DNA from 3 places in the Paenibacillus kyungheensis genome. Region 1 is predicted to be linked to each of the others. Evidence: predicted binding sites of a transcription regulator. Region 1 holds the regulator's gene; each other region holds the start of a gene.
The links. The regulator LexA, encoded in region 1, represses DNA repair genes until DNA is damaged. The targets are predictions, from matches to a motif close to CGAACATATGTTCG.

Region 1 (5,006 bases):
TCAACGATCATAATGACTTTAATTATGATAATAGATATTTAGATTAGATAGCATATATAACGATCGATCTCCAAAAAGCTTAAGCTTTTTCTTGAATCGAAATTTTGTGTTGTGCAGCAAATGTGCGTAAGTGCTCGCTCATTGCATCTGTATCATAACGGTTTAATGTGCGTGAGAATACCCAGCTTCCACCTTTAGAGCTATGTTCAATCACTACATAACCTTTTTGAAGGCGAATACTTTTCACTTGAGAAGAAGAGATGAGACGATCACGATTAAATTTGGTAGTGATCAATGAATCTCTGCCAATTTTCAAGTACGGTTTGCGGAAATAAAGCATTACGCCAAGTAAAATGTACAAAGCTACAGTAACGATAAAGATCACGCTAAAACCATCAGCTGTTGGATACATAATACCCATCACTGCATAAATAATTCCCAATATAATTAGAGCAGCTGGAAAAACAATGTTTCTTCCTTTATACGCTGTATATTCGGAAATACTGGTTTTGCCACCGATAGAAGATTGACCTTGCTTTCTACGTGCAGCATTAACTTGCTTTGAATTGCGTCGAACTTGCCTTTCCCAGGAACGGGACATACTTTGTTTCCCCCTAATAGATAATGTAAGCCTTACAACAAAAGCAGAAGACTTCGTTCTATCTTATCATGCCAGAACAAGCCCTAAATTTCCATAGCAAAATAGGATGCTCTCTGTAATAACAGCTAGAGCACCCTTGGGTTAGTTCACTTCTTTGTATTTATTAAAGCTGTTACATGATTCTAGTGCTGACTATTTTTTGGTATTATCCGCTTGTTCTGTATCTTCTACAAATTCAATTGTATCTAGTTGTTGACGAAAATTACTGCGAATATTATTTAAATAAATAGCACGTAACTCGTCACGCTCTACAGTTTCTTCGGCTGTAAGACCTGAACTTTTTTTCTTACGAGCTAATTCATTAATACGTGCAATGAGTGTATCGATATCCATAACTAACCTCCATGTAAGTAATCATCTTGTGACCATCACTAACTTTGACATGTAAAAAAAAGCTTGTCAAGATCAACAGATCTTAACAAACTTTCATCCCACTTAATGAATATATGTGCTTATCTAGTGATATCATTTATACCATAAATATATTTAGAGAACATGTAAATCAATCGTAAGGAATTACCAGAACATCGCCTGCTTGAATCTCACTTGTAGTTAATTGATTTTCACTACGAATCTCTGCTATATAGTCACGTGTATCTGTCTGGGCTGATTTGTATTCACTAGCGATACTCCATAAGCTATCCCCTGAATGAACAACAACTTTTTGTGCAGGGCCTTCTACTTTGTCTGCTACTACAAAGTTATGAATTACTCCACCGTATAATAATACACCTGCAAACACAAAACATACCATTAAACGTCCGCCGGATTTCCACTTCACTTTTTGGGCTGTGCTTTGAATAAGATGTAGCGTTTTTTGACGTAATGTTTTTTTGCCTTTAGGTTGAGCTGGTTTACGTATCTTTTGCACATTCGGCAAATATGTCCACTCATCCACCACTACATCTTTGTCCGCTCGTGTGGCATGAATAGCTGCTTGCTGTGATTGTTTCTCCGAATAACTTGTTGATGTATGATGTATATCTGATCCAGATGTATCAATCTGTTGTTCACCATCTTCAGATTGATTGTGGATGCTACGATATGTAGTATATTTTAACATTGTCATCACGCTCCAAACATTTGTTCTTGTTTTCTTAAATTCACTATAACACGAACATATGTTTTACTCAATAGTTTTTTACGAACCTTCGTTCGCGTTTTTTATTGCACCTTTTAGACTATAGATTATGCCTCTTATACGATGAATAGACTACAAAAAGTAATGAATAACAAAATAAATATACAAATTTTAGAACTTATGTTTGTACGAACGGTAGTTCTATGTTATAATTTTGCCAAACGTTACTAGCATTGGGGTTGATAAGGTATGTCAAAAGTTTCAAGTCGCCAACAGGCCATTTTGGAATTTATCCGAAATGAAGTCAAACTTAAAGGTTACCCGCCATCTGTACGTGAAATTGGTGAAGCTGTAGGTCTTGCTTCTAGTTCTACTGTACATGGTCATCTGGATCGTTTGGAGAAAAAAGGACTGATTCGACGCGACCCGACCAAACCTCGTGCCATCGAGTTGTTGGGTCAAGAAGAGTCTGAAAGTAATATTCTTTTCGCTCAAACGGTATCTCGTGTTCCTATTATTGGAAAAGTAACCGCCGGTGTTCCGATTACAGCTACAGAACATATTGAAGATTACTTCCCTCTACCACAGAATTTTACAGGTGAAGGACAAGTATTTATGCTTTCTGTAGTTGGAGACAGTATGATTGAAGCAGGAATCTATAATGGTGACTACGTAATTGTACGTCAACAACAGACCGCTGATAATGGCGATATTGTTGTAGCCATGACAGAAGACGACGAAGCAACTGTCAAAACGTTCTATAAAGAAAAAGATCATATTCGTCTACAACCAGAAAATCCAATGTATCAGCCACTTCGTCTGACACATGTTACGATTTTGGGTAAAGTTGTAGGATTGTTCCGTAACTTGCACTAAATCACTACTGTACGTTACAGTTCATAGAAGATAGAAAAAGACCGCTACTTTCTAGTAGCGGTCTTTTTTCTTATTTATATGAGAATAATTTAATTTATTTAGATTCAGCACAATGTAATTATTGTACATATCTCCACAATGCAGTTTTAATTACATGTTCGGCTTCTACTTCACTAAAAGCAACTTCAATCTCTTCTTTGCCTTGTAAAACTTTGTACATCCATACAGGATGCTCTGTTGGATTCAAGTACAATAATTCTACCGCAAGTTTAGGTTTTCCAGAATCATGAGAGCATTTGTATTTGAGATCAGCTTCTCCATAATAATGTTCACGTACATTTTTTTTAACTACAGTTATAGTAATGACAACGAGTGCAATTGTAATAACCAGTTGATTTTCATCTTTCTGAATACTGCAATCTTCTTTAAAATGTTTTTTGATCTCTTCTAAAATGGTAGAAAATTTCATCCATAAATTTTCACAATGTTCTAAAAAATGCTCATGAATTTTTAAAGAATATGAAAAAGCTTTTGCGTTCTCTGCTTTCTCTTCCTGTGCACGTATTACCGCAGATTCAATCCAACTCATAATTGCTACCTCCTTTAACTGTAATGACTGAACATATTGAGTACCCAAATTGCAACGTTTTTATCTAACCCTCTACTACTTATTGGATGCCTTTTGTACAAGCTGAATACGGTACTTTTGCTGATATGCTCTTAATTTTTTTATTTGATTTCTAATGTCACTCCTCTTAATTCATTATGTGATTTCTTCATCATAACCTAATAATAGGAAATTGATACCTTTTAATGCCAAATAATTACTAAATATCTTATATTTTTTTAATAGTAAGCTACATTTATCCAAACAGCTTTGTATCCATTAGTTTGGCAAGTAATGCTTTGAAATCTTTACTTTCTGCTTTTTCAGCCAATTGGGCTTCAAGTGTATTGAACTTTTCAGCTAGAAAATAAGCATTTAAAAATACACCTAGATGGTCTTTAGCCACTGCTTCGGCATTATCTTTATCTGATGAATAACTTGAAATGACAGTATACGCAAATTTCTCAGGATCTATTCTCATTTTTGATTTCATCAGGCACTCTCCTTTTCAGTGTTGATTATGTTTGGTTATGCCATACACGCATTTCACCAGATTGTCGGTTAGCCCAGCAATAATAAGGAATAAGTCGTAATGTTGTAGGAGCATACGTGGTAGCTGCTTGAGAAGCATATAATACATCTTCCCACTGAGAAGTAATGATTCTTTTACGTGCCTCTACATGGATCGTACCTATGCCTCCTAGCAACTGTGGATCAAATGTATATTGATAGGTCTGATCTTTATTTAACTGAATTAAATGCAAATGCTCTCCATTATCTACTTCTTCAGCGCAATAAATAAACGGGCCACGTCCTATAGCTACTTTGCCAATATCTGCTCTGACTAGCGGATGTGCGGTATATTGTTTGATCTCCATCGGTAAAACAAACTCGATCTTGTCATTAGACTGCCATACACGATCAATGTGTAGAAATCCGTTAATATTTTCCGCTTCTATATGCTCTCCATTGACTATCAATGAATAATCATCTGCCCAGTAAGGCAATCGGAGCGCCAATGTAAAAGCAGTTGGTTGTTCTGTCTGTGTCACAATCGAAACATGACCTTCCCACGGTAGATTCGTTGTTTGTTCAAGCTGTACTTTGTGATGATCTATCTCTAATGTTGCTGTGCTTGTAATAAATAGATTCGTATATATCGCTTTTTGCTCTGATTGAACCGTATATATATATTTATGAAGTGAAGTTAATAATCTTGCTAGATTCGGTGGACAGCAAGCACAGCCGAACCATTCGGGGCGTGTAAATTTCACATGACTTTTTCCCGGATCTTTACGGCTGTTCTCTGGACGTACTTCTAACGGATTCACATAGAAAAAATGTTTGCCATCCAGTGCCATACCGCCAATAGCTGTATTGTATAATGCTCGCTCTAACACATCGGCATATTCAGAACGTGCTTCATTTTTGAGCATATTAAAAGCAAAGAAGATTAATCCGATCGAAGCACATGTCTCACAGTACATCGTATCATTAGGCAAGTCGTAATCCAGTGTAAATGCTTCTCCGTCTACTGTTGATCCTATACCGCCGGTGATATACATACGTTTGGTAATCATATTTTTCCAAAGGCGACGACAAGCTTCTAACATTGCGGTATCGCCTGCTAATAAAGCAACATCTGCCATAGCTGCACACATATAGACAAGTCTAACAGCATGCCCTTCTGCGGTCTGTTGTTCCAAAATCGGTTGGTGAGCTTGATAATACTCTAGTGGACGATGACTCATGCCTGCTATAACTGGCTTGGTTCCTGTGTC
Region 2 (5,006 bases), 1.0 Mb from region 1:
GCAGCACAACGTTGAATAGCAAGAGTAATAATCTCACGAGAACGTTTGTCTGCTTCATTTTTCGCCTGTTGTTCAATATCCTTGATCATTTGTGATGTTTCGTGGCGAACTTCCTGCTCCACGTTGCTCAAAATGATACCACGAGCATCTTCCATCGACAGATTAGAAATTCGTTCGAGTTCCGCAACCTGACTGGTGTGAAGTTGTTCGATTTGTTGCTGAGTCTCTTCAATACGTTTCTCTTTGTTAGCCACTTGTTCTTCTTTGCGTTCTAATGATTCAATTTTTTTATCCAGCGACTCTTCCTTCTGCAACAATCGTCTTTCCAGGCGTTGATTTTCATTACGACGCTCACGAATGTCTTTTTCAGCTTCAGTTCTGAGTTTGTGCACTTCGTCTTTTGCTTCCAGAACTGTTTCTTTCTTTTGTGCTTCTGCTTCTTTCTTCGCACTTTCTACGATTTGGATAGCAGCTTGTTCAGCACTAGAAATTTTAGCTTCTGCAAGAGACTTGCGAATAAAATATCCGACCAAGAACCCAAAGAATAATGCGGCAACAACGAGAATTGTGGTCCAGAGAACTTCCATTCTGTTCACCTCCTCGCTGATTCCTCCAAGGTATTCCCTGGGAATTACATGTTCATTGGTTAATCGATGATTCGTCCCTTATGCATTTGTTTCATTGCTCATGCGGGTACATGTGCTAATTCCCTGTTCATAGGGAGATCAAACATTCTAAAATTCTTCAGAAATGCCTTGCTACAGAATCCATGATCACCTTCATCTTATCACCTGCCGGGAAAAGATGACGTAAAAATGACAATCTGCACAAGTACATTTTATTATTTGCCAAAAGACATTGTCAAGCAATTGCCGTAACCGTATTTATAGATGTCAAGTTTGTTACCCCAAATAAAGCGGTTATTCTGTTTTATTATATTTGGATTTTGGCGGTTATTCCCAATCATCTTCTGGTTTTTGTTGAACAGCTTCCAATGCTTTCCTTACAATATCCGAAGAATATCCTCTTCTCATTAAAAAAGCCATTGTTTTTCTTTTTTTATCAAAAACTTCTCCCGAAGTGGATTTCCATTTTTTTTCTGCCAATATAGTAGCACTGGCTATCTCATCATCTGGATCGATATCTTCCAAAGCTTGCTCAATATTTTCTTTATTTACACCTTTTTGGCGTAATTCTTGTCTAATCCATACTTTACCTTTTTTCTGACTTTTGACTCTTTGCTTCGCCCACTGTTGAGCATATAACTCATCATCGATCAATTTCTCTTGTTGTAATCGCACCAGAGTCGTTTCGATAATTTCAGGATGGATTTCTTTTTCTTTAAGTTTGCGTGCAATCTCAGTACGAGTTCTTGCTTTACGGCTTAAATAATTTAAAGATTCTGCATATGCTGTTTGACGTTCATTCGCAATAACAATATTCTCTAGTTCTTCTTTAGAAAAAGACATCCCTTTTAACAGCCTATATTTGATCATAACATCTTCATGTACCATAAGAGCCAATTCCCCGAAAGATAACTTGTAATGATGCCTAGGCTTACGTAGAGGGGTTACAGCGGTAATCTCTACTTCACCTTCCTCGGGAAACCCATCTAAGCGTTCTCCTTCATCTGCATAGATATCCCATTCTTCATCGCCCTCAGGTTCAGATGTAGTATTTGATGTTTTTTTGGAATAACGACGATAATCAGCCATAATTGTTTCCTTTCGTCTATCTATATTTTAAATCAGTGTATAGTGCTCATATGAATCTCTTATTAAATATAAATAAAAAACGCCCTGAACGTATTTCACGTCCTGGGCGCTACAGGATTTAAGCTTGAAGCATCTTAAAATGATTATTCAGTTGCTTTAGAGAATAATTCTTGCTCTTCAAGACTCTCTTTTTCTTTTTCTTCAGCAGATGGTTCTTCAACCACTGTTGTTAAATTGCTAGATACACGAATTTTTTGCTCGATGATATCTGCAATATGCGGATTTTCTTTCAAGAATTGTTTAGAGTTCTCACGACCTTGACCCATACGTTCACCTTCGTAAGAGTACCAAGCACCACTTTTATTTACAATATCGTGTTCTACACCAATATCGATCAAGCTACCTTCTTTAGAGATACCTTCTCCGTACATGATATCTACTTCAGCTTGTTTGAATGGAGGAGCAACTTTGTTTTTAACAACTTTGATACGTGTACGGTTACCAACAACATCGTTACCGTTTTTGATTGCTTCTATACGACGTACGTCTAAACGTACAGTGGAGTAGAATTTAAGCGCACGACCACCTGGAGTTGTCTCAGGGTTACCAAACATAACTCCAACTTTTTCACGAAGCTGATTGATAAAGATTGTGATTGTTTTGGATTTGCTGATTGCACCAGACAATTTACGCAAAGCTTGAGACATCAAACGTGCTTGCAAACCAACGTGAGAATCTCCCATTTCGCCTTCGATCTCTGCTTTTGGTACCAATGCTGCTACAGAATCGACAACGATAATATCAACAGCACCACTACGTACAAGTGCTTCAGCGATTTCTAGACCTTGCTCACCTGTATCTGGTTGAGAAAGTAGTAATTCATCAATGTTAACGCCTAAGTTTTTAGCATATTGAGGATCTAGAGCATGCTCTGCATCGATAAATGCTGCTTGTCCTCCAGCTTTTTGAACTTCTGCAATTGCATGAAGCGCTACAGTTGTTTTACCAGAAGATTCTGGTCCGTATATTTCGATAATACGTCCTCTTGGCATACCGCCTGTACCCAAAGCAATATCTAATGCAATAGATCCACTAGGAATAACTTCAACTTGCATATGAGTGGATTCTCCAAGTTTCATAACTGAACCTTTACCGAATTGCTTCTCTATTTGACGAAGCGCCATATCTAACGCTGCACGACGATCTGACAATAAACTCACGTCCCTCTTCTTCTTATTTATACTCTAATTATACTACTTTTTTTCTCATTTGCCAAGCTTTTTTCGAACATATATTCGTGTTTTTGATATGAAATCCATATTATATTACATTTATTGGTAATAAATCAGGATTTCATTTTTTTACGTAACTTTTTTACTTTTTGGGGTGTAAACATAAAAAAACCGCAACAAATAAATTTGCTGCGGTTCTTCCGTCTGCGCTTATTTTACCATAGTAGAACTATACATTGCAACATATGCTTGGCGTGATATGACGTCTGTTACACACGTCTGTGCGCATTTTGTCACTGTGGTAAAGATTCCTTCTGAAGTTCACTTAAACGAAGCCACAAACGGTACAGAATACTTTTGGCAGCGCGAACACGAATCGACTCACGATTGCCACGTATATTTAATTCAAATACCTGTGTAGGTTGATTCCGTTCTGCGAGTCCAATATAGACTAATCCCACAGGTTTGCGTTCTGAAGATCCCGGGCCAGCTACACCGGTAATCGAAACAGCAAAATCAGTATCTAATATCTTTCTTGCTTCATCGGCTAATACTTCGGCTACTTCCGGGCTTACTGCTCCTGGAGCTTCTTCGCCTTCTAACAATTCACGAGGCACATTTAACATTTTTTCTTTCATTTCGTTGGAATAGCAGACGATTCCACCAAGAAATACATTTCCACTTCCCGGGATAGCAGTTAGATTCTGCATTAATAGACCACCTGTGCAACTTTCTGCTGCTGTGAGTGTCAATTTCATACCTGTCATCATCAGCAAAATCTGTTCTTCGATTCCGATATCTTGATCAGCATACATATGGTCAGGCAAACGTTCCCGAATTTGAGATTCCATCTGTTTGAGTTTGACCATTGCTTCTTTTTCTGTAGCCGCTTTGGTTGTCAGACGAATCGTGACTTCGGCTTCTTTGGCATATGGAGCAATTGTAGGATCACTTTGATCGTTAATCAGATCAATCAATGCTTCCTCCAATGCAGATTCACCAATACCGGCAAATTTAAGCATTTTCGAATAAATAGGATGCTCATCTGTTAATACATGTTCTAACAACCATGGTTTTGCTTCATTTTCAAACATAGGCTGTAACTCTTTTGGTGGGCCTGGTAGAACAATATAATATTTTTCTTTATCTTCAATTGCTATACCGACAGCAAGCCCTGTGGAATTTGCCAATACATGGCTATTCTCAATAACCAGTGCTTGACGACGATTATTTTCAGTCATCGTAATATTTCTACCTTCAAAAAAGCTTGCGACTTTTTCCATAGAAGAAGGATCTATATAAATAGATCTGCCTAGCACTTCAGCTAATGCATCTTTGGTTAAATCATCTTGTGTTGGTCCGATCCCGCCTGAAAATAAAATAACATCTGCACGACTACTAGCAAGCTCAATCGCTTGTTTGAGTCGATTTAAGTTATCCCCTACTACAGTCTGATAATATACATCTATTCCTATATAGGATAATTGTTGAGATAAATATCTGGCATTCGTATTCGTAATTTGACCTAGTAATAGTTCTGTACCTACTGCGATAATTTCTGCTTTCATTACAAGTGCCTCCTCGTTATTAGGGTTGCTCTGTGATGTAAGTGCTTAAAAAATAAACCAATCATACGTATGGCAAAAGGAAAAGGCAATAGAGAGAACCCTATTGCCACTTACGCTGCATTACTTGTTATATCACCTATTTGCTGTTAAACAGAAACAGGTAGTTTATTCGGAAAAATGAATAACCGATTTGTTTTTGACAAAATAATCTATCCCTGAATAGATGGTGATCAACGTAGCTATCCAGATCATAATTTCTGCAAATGGAATACCTAGTAGAGCAAATGGAAAATTGTTAATCATCAAAGCAGAAATCGCAATAATTTGTGTAATCGTTTTGGCTTTGCCCCAATTGCTAGCAGCCATTACTTTACCATCCAATAAAGCAATTTGACGAAGTCCTGTGACTGCAAATTCGCGACTGATAATAACTACAACCATCCATGCTTCACATTTGCCCAGTGCAACCAAAGAGATCAAAGCGGCAGATA
Region 3 (5,006 bases), 620 kb from region 1:
TAAATAGAGCGGCTCAAAATCTCCACGACGTGCTTGCTCTCCTAACATCACAGAAGCACGACTTACAATCTCACGCAATTTACGTGAAATATAATTATATCGCTTGGAACTGGAAAGAATCTGTCCTTGCAGACGTGGAATATGCTTATCGACGGCTTCATACGCAATCTCTACACATTCTTCACGAGTTAATTGTCCCCATGCGCGTCCTTGCTCTTTGAGCATCGTAGCAAGATCGGTTAATGAAGCATGAAATAATTGACCGATATCCGGTGCTTTCAGGCGATATTCTTGACGCTCTCGCAATCTCAAGCCACGTGAAGCAAAGTGAGCAAAAGGACAAGATACAAATTGTTCCATTCCAGATACACTGGTACGTAACGTCTGTCCGTACAAATGTCGACTGGTATCACTATCTAACAAATCACCTGTATTTCTATAAAATAAAGACTGTACTAACATACTGACCTGCGGTCTCCATGCTTCATGTGTAGTGTACCAATTCAATACATGCCACCATGTGTTTGCAATCGTTGTTCCGCGACTCCACTCTCGTAGCTGAGCTATCAAATGCGGTAACGTTGTTGTAGCAGTGCTTACATATTGCAAAGATGCTATATGGTCAGACTGAGCCGATAATGGAGAGACCACCGATTGATGTTGTAAAAAAGGAAATAACTTATGCACATTCGTAATCACTTCAGAAGGCAAGAGTCCTTTATCTTCATCATCTGTTAACGCATAACTAAGCCATAACTTAGAACTTGCCACTGTTAGCGCATGATAAATCAAAAATTGCTCATTTAACAACAATCGTTTACTACCCGGAGATAATTCTAATCCGCCTTCTAACATATTGGTTCGTTCCGGTTCACTTAGAATACCACTGTCTGGAAAAAGGGAAGGCACAATTCCTTCATTCATACCTAATACAAATCCATATTTAATATCCATAGGGCGTGTACGATCCATAGAACCGATTAACACCTGATCGATCGCTGGCGGTACAATCCCTAATCGAATACCGCTGAGTCCTGTTTCCAGTAAGCCTGCAAAAGTTCCCAGATCGATCTGATCTTCTCCCATAATATCAACCATTTGATCCAGCAAATCAATAATTTCGCCATAGATTTGAATATGTTCACGAGCACGTAAAGGATTACCTTGTGCCGTAGCATGTGTACTCATTTTTTCCAAATGCAATGCAATATTGCAATCTTCTAATAACTGATAAAGAGCGATACACATTTCTTTGGCGTGCTTCGCTTTTTTGATTCTTTTCTCAAAACGGTACAACGGATCGATTACAAGCTGACGGGCTTGTTGCATACGCTGTCCTTCTACTAATTCACGTTCACTGATCTCTTTGACATCATCACCAGCTTCTAGTGAAAGACTAGGGATGCCTTTCCACGGGTGTCCATCTGTCCAGCGTGATCCATGAATCCCAGAAGCCAGTACTACATTTTCCAGACGGTCTATATCTTCTGTTGTCACACGTCCATCATCTGGAAGCAACAATCCTGTTTTGATACAACGGAACACATCTTCATATCGCCAGAAATATTGCACAATATCCAACGCTGAACGTATAAACTCTGCTAATGGATGTTGCAATATACTACGCTTCTGATCTAGAAAATAAGGAATCTCATAATCTTGCAGTAACGGTGCAATAATATGCTCATAATCAGACAACTGACGGACAAATACACCCATCTCTTGCCATCGTGCACCTTCTTCACGAGCAAGCCGGATCATTTCCCGAATAGCACTTTCTACTTCTGAACGACGATCAGGTGCAGCATACGTATAAATATCCTGACGTTCACCAGCTTGCTTAATATAAGGGGCTTGTTGCCAGCGATGAGAAGAACGATACGCATTTTCTAAATGAGCTAACTGCGGACTAGATTGAAACCGAACTGGGATATCCACACGGTTCTCTGAAAGATTCTCAACATCTATCGTAAAAGACTCATCAATAGCGTTAGCATACTGCTTTAATTTGATATAGGTAGTAGCTGTCTGGTGAAAAAGTTCCAATTCATGAGGAGGTTCACCATCATAAGGACGATCTAATGTTAAAGCAATCGTCACTGAATTGGCTTTTTGCAATAATGCTGCAATCACACCATATTCTTGTGGTGTAAAGCTATGAAATCCATCGATCCAAATATCAATATTATGAAGTACCTGTGATTCTGGAATCGCTAGCGCAAGATCGGTTAAAGTATTTTCTCCATCTACATACAATCCTTGCAAATCCTGTTCAAAGTCTTGATAAATCCGTTGTAAATCATGCAATTTATCAATTAATAAAGGAGAACGAGCTGAAGTCGACAACCGTTCACTATATTCATTTAACTGCTCTAAAGTAATCGTATGACGCTTAAATTCATTATATAATTCACTTAATTTACCGATAAACCCGAACTGATCACTAGACGTACCAAACATCCGTAATTGCGATTGATGTCGCTGAATAAGTCGATAAAGAAGCATTTTTTTACCTTCTTCACCAATCGGTGTTTTGGCACTTCCACCTACATCTTGTAGCACCCAATTCGCTAGACGGCGAAAACCATACGTTTGTACACGTACATTTCCTTTGGATTGATGAGAACGAACAAGTGCATATTGGGCTTGAAAAGAACCCTGTTCAGGAACCAGTAGCAAGATAGGCGATCCATCAGGTTGTTGTGTAATATTATCAATGATTCGCTTAGTAATTGTGGTCGTTTTGCCACTTCCAGAGCGACCTAATAAAAAATGCAATGGCATATGAGTTCACCCTTATTTATTATAGTATAGTCTTCACGATGCATAAAAATTGTTCTATTAGAGCGGTGCAATCGATGTTGACGTCGCAAAAACTCCTTTTTGTAGAACGCCGCACCTGGAAACTGCTAACCCGATAAGTAGCGAATATGTGTTCTATTTTATTATAAAAAAAGAATAGCCATCTGACAATGACTATTCGGCGTTGCTCTTGTTCGGATGTAGTTCTAACTCATAACGCTGACAGGCAATTTCAAACACATCATCATACGTAAACAGTATAAAATGACGCAGTTCCTTTAGCTCTTGCTTCTGCTGCGCTCGTTCCAAAAGTGGAGACTGACGATATTCCAACCAGTTCGACTTAATGTCCGATTGCCCTGGCGGTAGCTGATCACTATACAAATCGAGTTCTACCATATTAAAGTAGAACACCCCTTCAAAGCGAAGCGTGTACATGACAAAATCGTCTGACTCGCTTTTACTTGCTAGCGCACCATTAAACTCACCTGCTAACGTCATTCTGCGACCCAGCCCATAGTAAAGCTTATCCACATAGATCGCATCACGTCCATACAGATAACCGAGTGGCGTGATCACCGCTTCAATTTCACTTTTTTGCTCTGACAATGCAATTCCTCTTTCATGATCGATTTTATATTTATACATGATTTTTGTGAATGTGGATGTTGTAATTAAAATAAATGATTAATTATATATTTCAAAGCATATACAGTCTACTGTTTATTGTACTACAGAGACCCTAGATCAACAGCTAACATGTAAGAGGTAGCTTTAACATTCCAGAATCACGAATAGATTATTCAAGTCATCTAGCAATTTTATAAACACTCTATTAAAATTACGATTTAAAACGTTTTACTACGTACTTCAAAGATAGCGAATTTCAAATAATGTCCTTCGTCCACGCCCAAAATTTGTGGATGGTCTTTGCCTGCTGCACGCCATTCAATTAGACGTAATACTTTGCCAGCATCTTTGGCTGCATCTTGAATCGTTTCCAAAAATAGATCAGGACGCATATGATAAGAACAACTAGCTGTCACTAGATATCCACCTTCATTGACTAATTTCATGCCGTGTAAATTGATATCTTTGTATCCACGAACAGCACCTGCTACAGCACTTTTCGTTTTGGCAAAAGCAGGTGGATCCAAAATAACTACATCCCAAGAACGTCCACCCGCAGCAGTCATCGGTTTGGATGTATCTTGTTTGCTCTCTGCGCTACTACGTAATTGACGTTCATCTAGACCTTTAGCATTACGACGCAAATAATCAAAAGCATCATCGACGACAAACTCTACCCGATCTTCGAATCCGTTTAGACGTACATTTTCTTTGGCACTTTCGATTGCATGTGCCGAAATATCAAGACAAGTTACTTTTTTAGCTCCATAATGACACGCATGTAGCGTAAAGCTTCCGGTATGTGAAAAACACTCTAGCACATTTGCTCCATCCCAGTAAGGGAAATCTACAATTTTGCCATTGCGATTCATAGGCTTATGCGTTACATGTCCATCTATTTCTACTTCAGCCAATTCGATTCCGCTACGATCACCCCAACCAAGCATCAAAGGAGCAATCGAAGCACGATTTTCACGCTGATCAAAGAAATATCCTGTTTTCTGACCTTCCACAATATCGACTTCGATCAATAGACCATTTTCGGTAACGGTCACATGGCGAGGACATTCTCCGTACAATACACCTGTTACTTCTTCTAATCCTTCTAATTTACGTACAGACACATCGCTACGCTCATAGATACCAAGCGGCTGCATCACCTGTACCAATGCATCAATAATAGGTTGACGACAAGCATCCATACCTAACGTCAATAATTGTACAACCAATACTTCGCCAAACCGATCAACAATCAATCCCGGTAGAAAATCAGCTTCTCCATAGACCAAACGATACGCATTTTCAGTAGGCAAAAAACGATTACGATGTTTAAGACAGCGTGTAAATCGCTCTACAAAAAAAGCAGTATCCATTTCTTCTAAAGGTTGATACGATACAACCCGTACAGTGATCTGCGAAGCAGGATTATAATATCCTGTAGCTAAAAAGCGCTTCTGATGAGTCAGTACACTAACCAATTGCCCGGGAATAGGATCTCCTTCAACCGAAGCAATCTCATTTTGAAAAACCCATGGATGAGCTTGTTCTAATCTTTTTTTACGTTTGGGCTGCAA

Region 2: the regulator LexA is predicted to act here: its motif matches at 3,000-3,013, upstream of recA (recombinase RecA).
Region 3: the regulator LexA is predicted to act here: its motif matches at 2,926-2,939, upstream of addB (helicase-exonuclease AddAB subunit AddB).

Annotation. Positions count from the first base shown of each region.
Region 1 is NZ_CP117416.1:3,042,369-3,047,374, forward strand. It holds gene PQ456_RS12950 (methyltransferase) at 80-601, opposite strand; gene PQ456_RS12955 (DUF896 domain-containing protein) at 794-994, opposite strand; gene yneA (cell division suppressor protein YneA) at 1,164-1,724, opposite strand; gene lexA (transcriptional repressor LexA) at 1,992-2,618, shown strand; gene PQ456_RS12970 (hypothetical protein) at 2,737-3,207, opposite strand; gene PQ456_RS12975 (hypothetical protein) at 3,482-3,718, opposite strand; gene PQ456_RS12980 (glycoside hydrolase family 127 protein) at 3,744-5,006, opposite strand, start outside.
Region 2 is NZ_CP117416.1:2,044,710-2,049,715, reverse strand. It holds gene rny (ribonuclease Y) at 1-587, opposite strand, end outside; gene PQ456_RS09100 (regulatory protein RecX) at 954-1,715, opposite strand; gene recA (recombinase RecA) at 1,859-2,926, opposite strand; gene PQ456_RS09090 (competence/damage-inducible protein A) at 3,241-4,515, opposite strand; gene pgsA (CDP-diacylglycerol--glycerol-3-phosphate 3-phosphatidyltransferase) at 4,681-5,006, opposite strand, start outside.
Region 3 is NZ_CP117416.1:3,659,639-3,664,644, forward strand. It holds gene addB (helicase-exonuclease AddAB subunit AddB) at 1-2,784, opposite strand, end outside; gene PQ456_RS15675 (hypothetical protein) at 2,977-3,450, opposite strand; gene PQ456_RS15680 (class I SAM-dependent rRNA methyltransferase) at 3,651-5,006, opposite strand, start outside.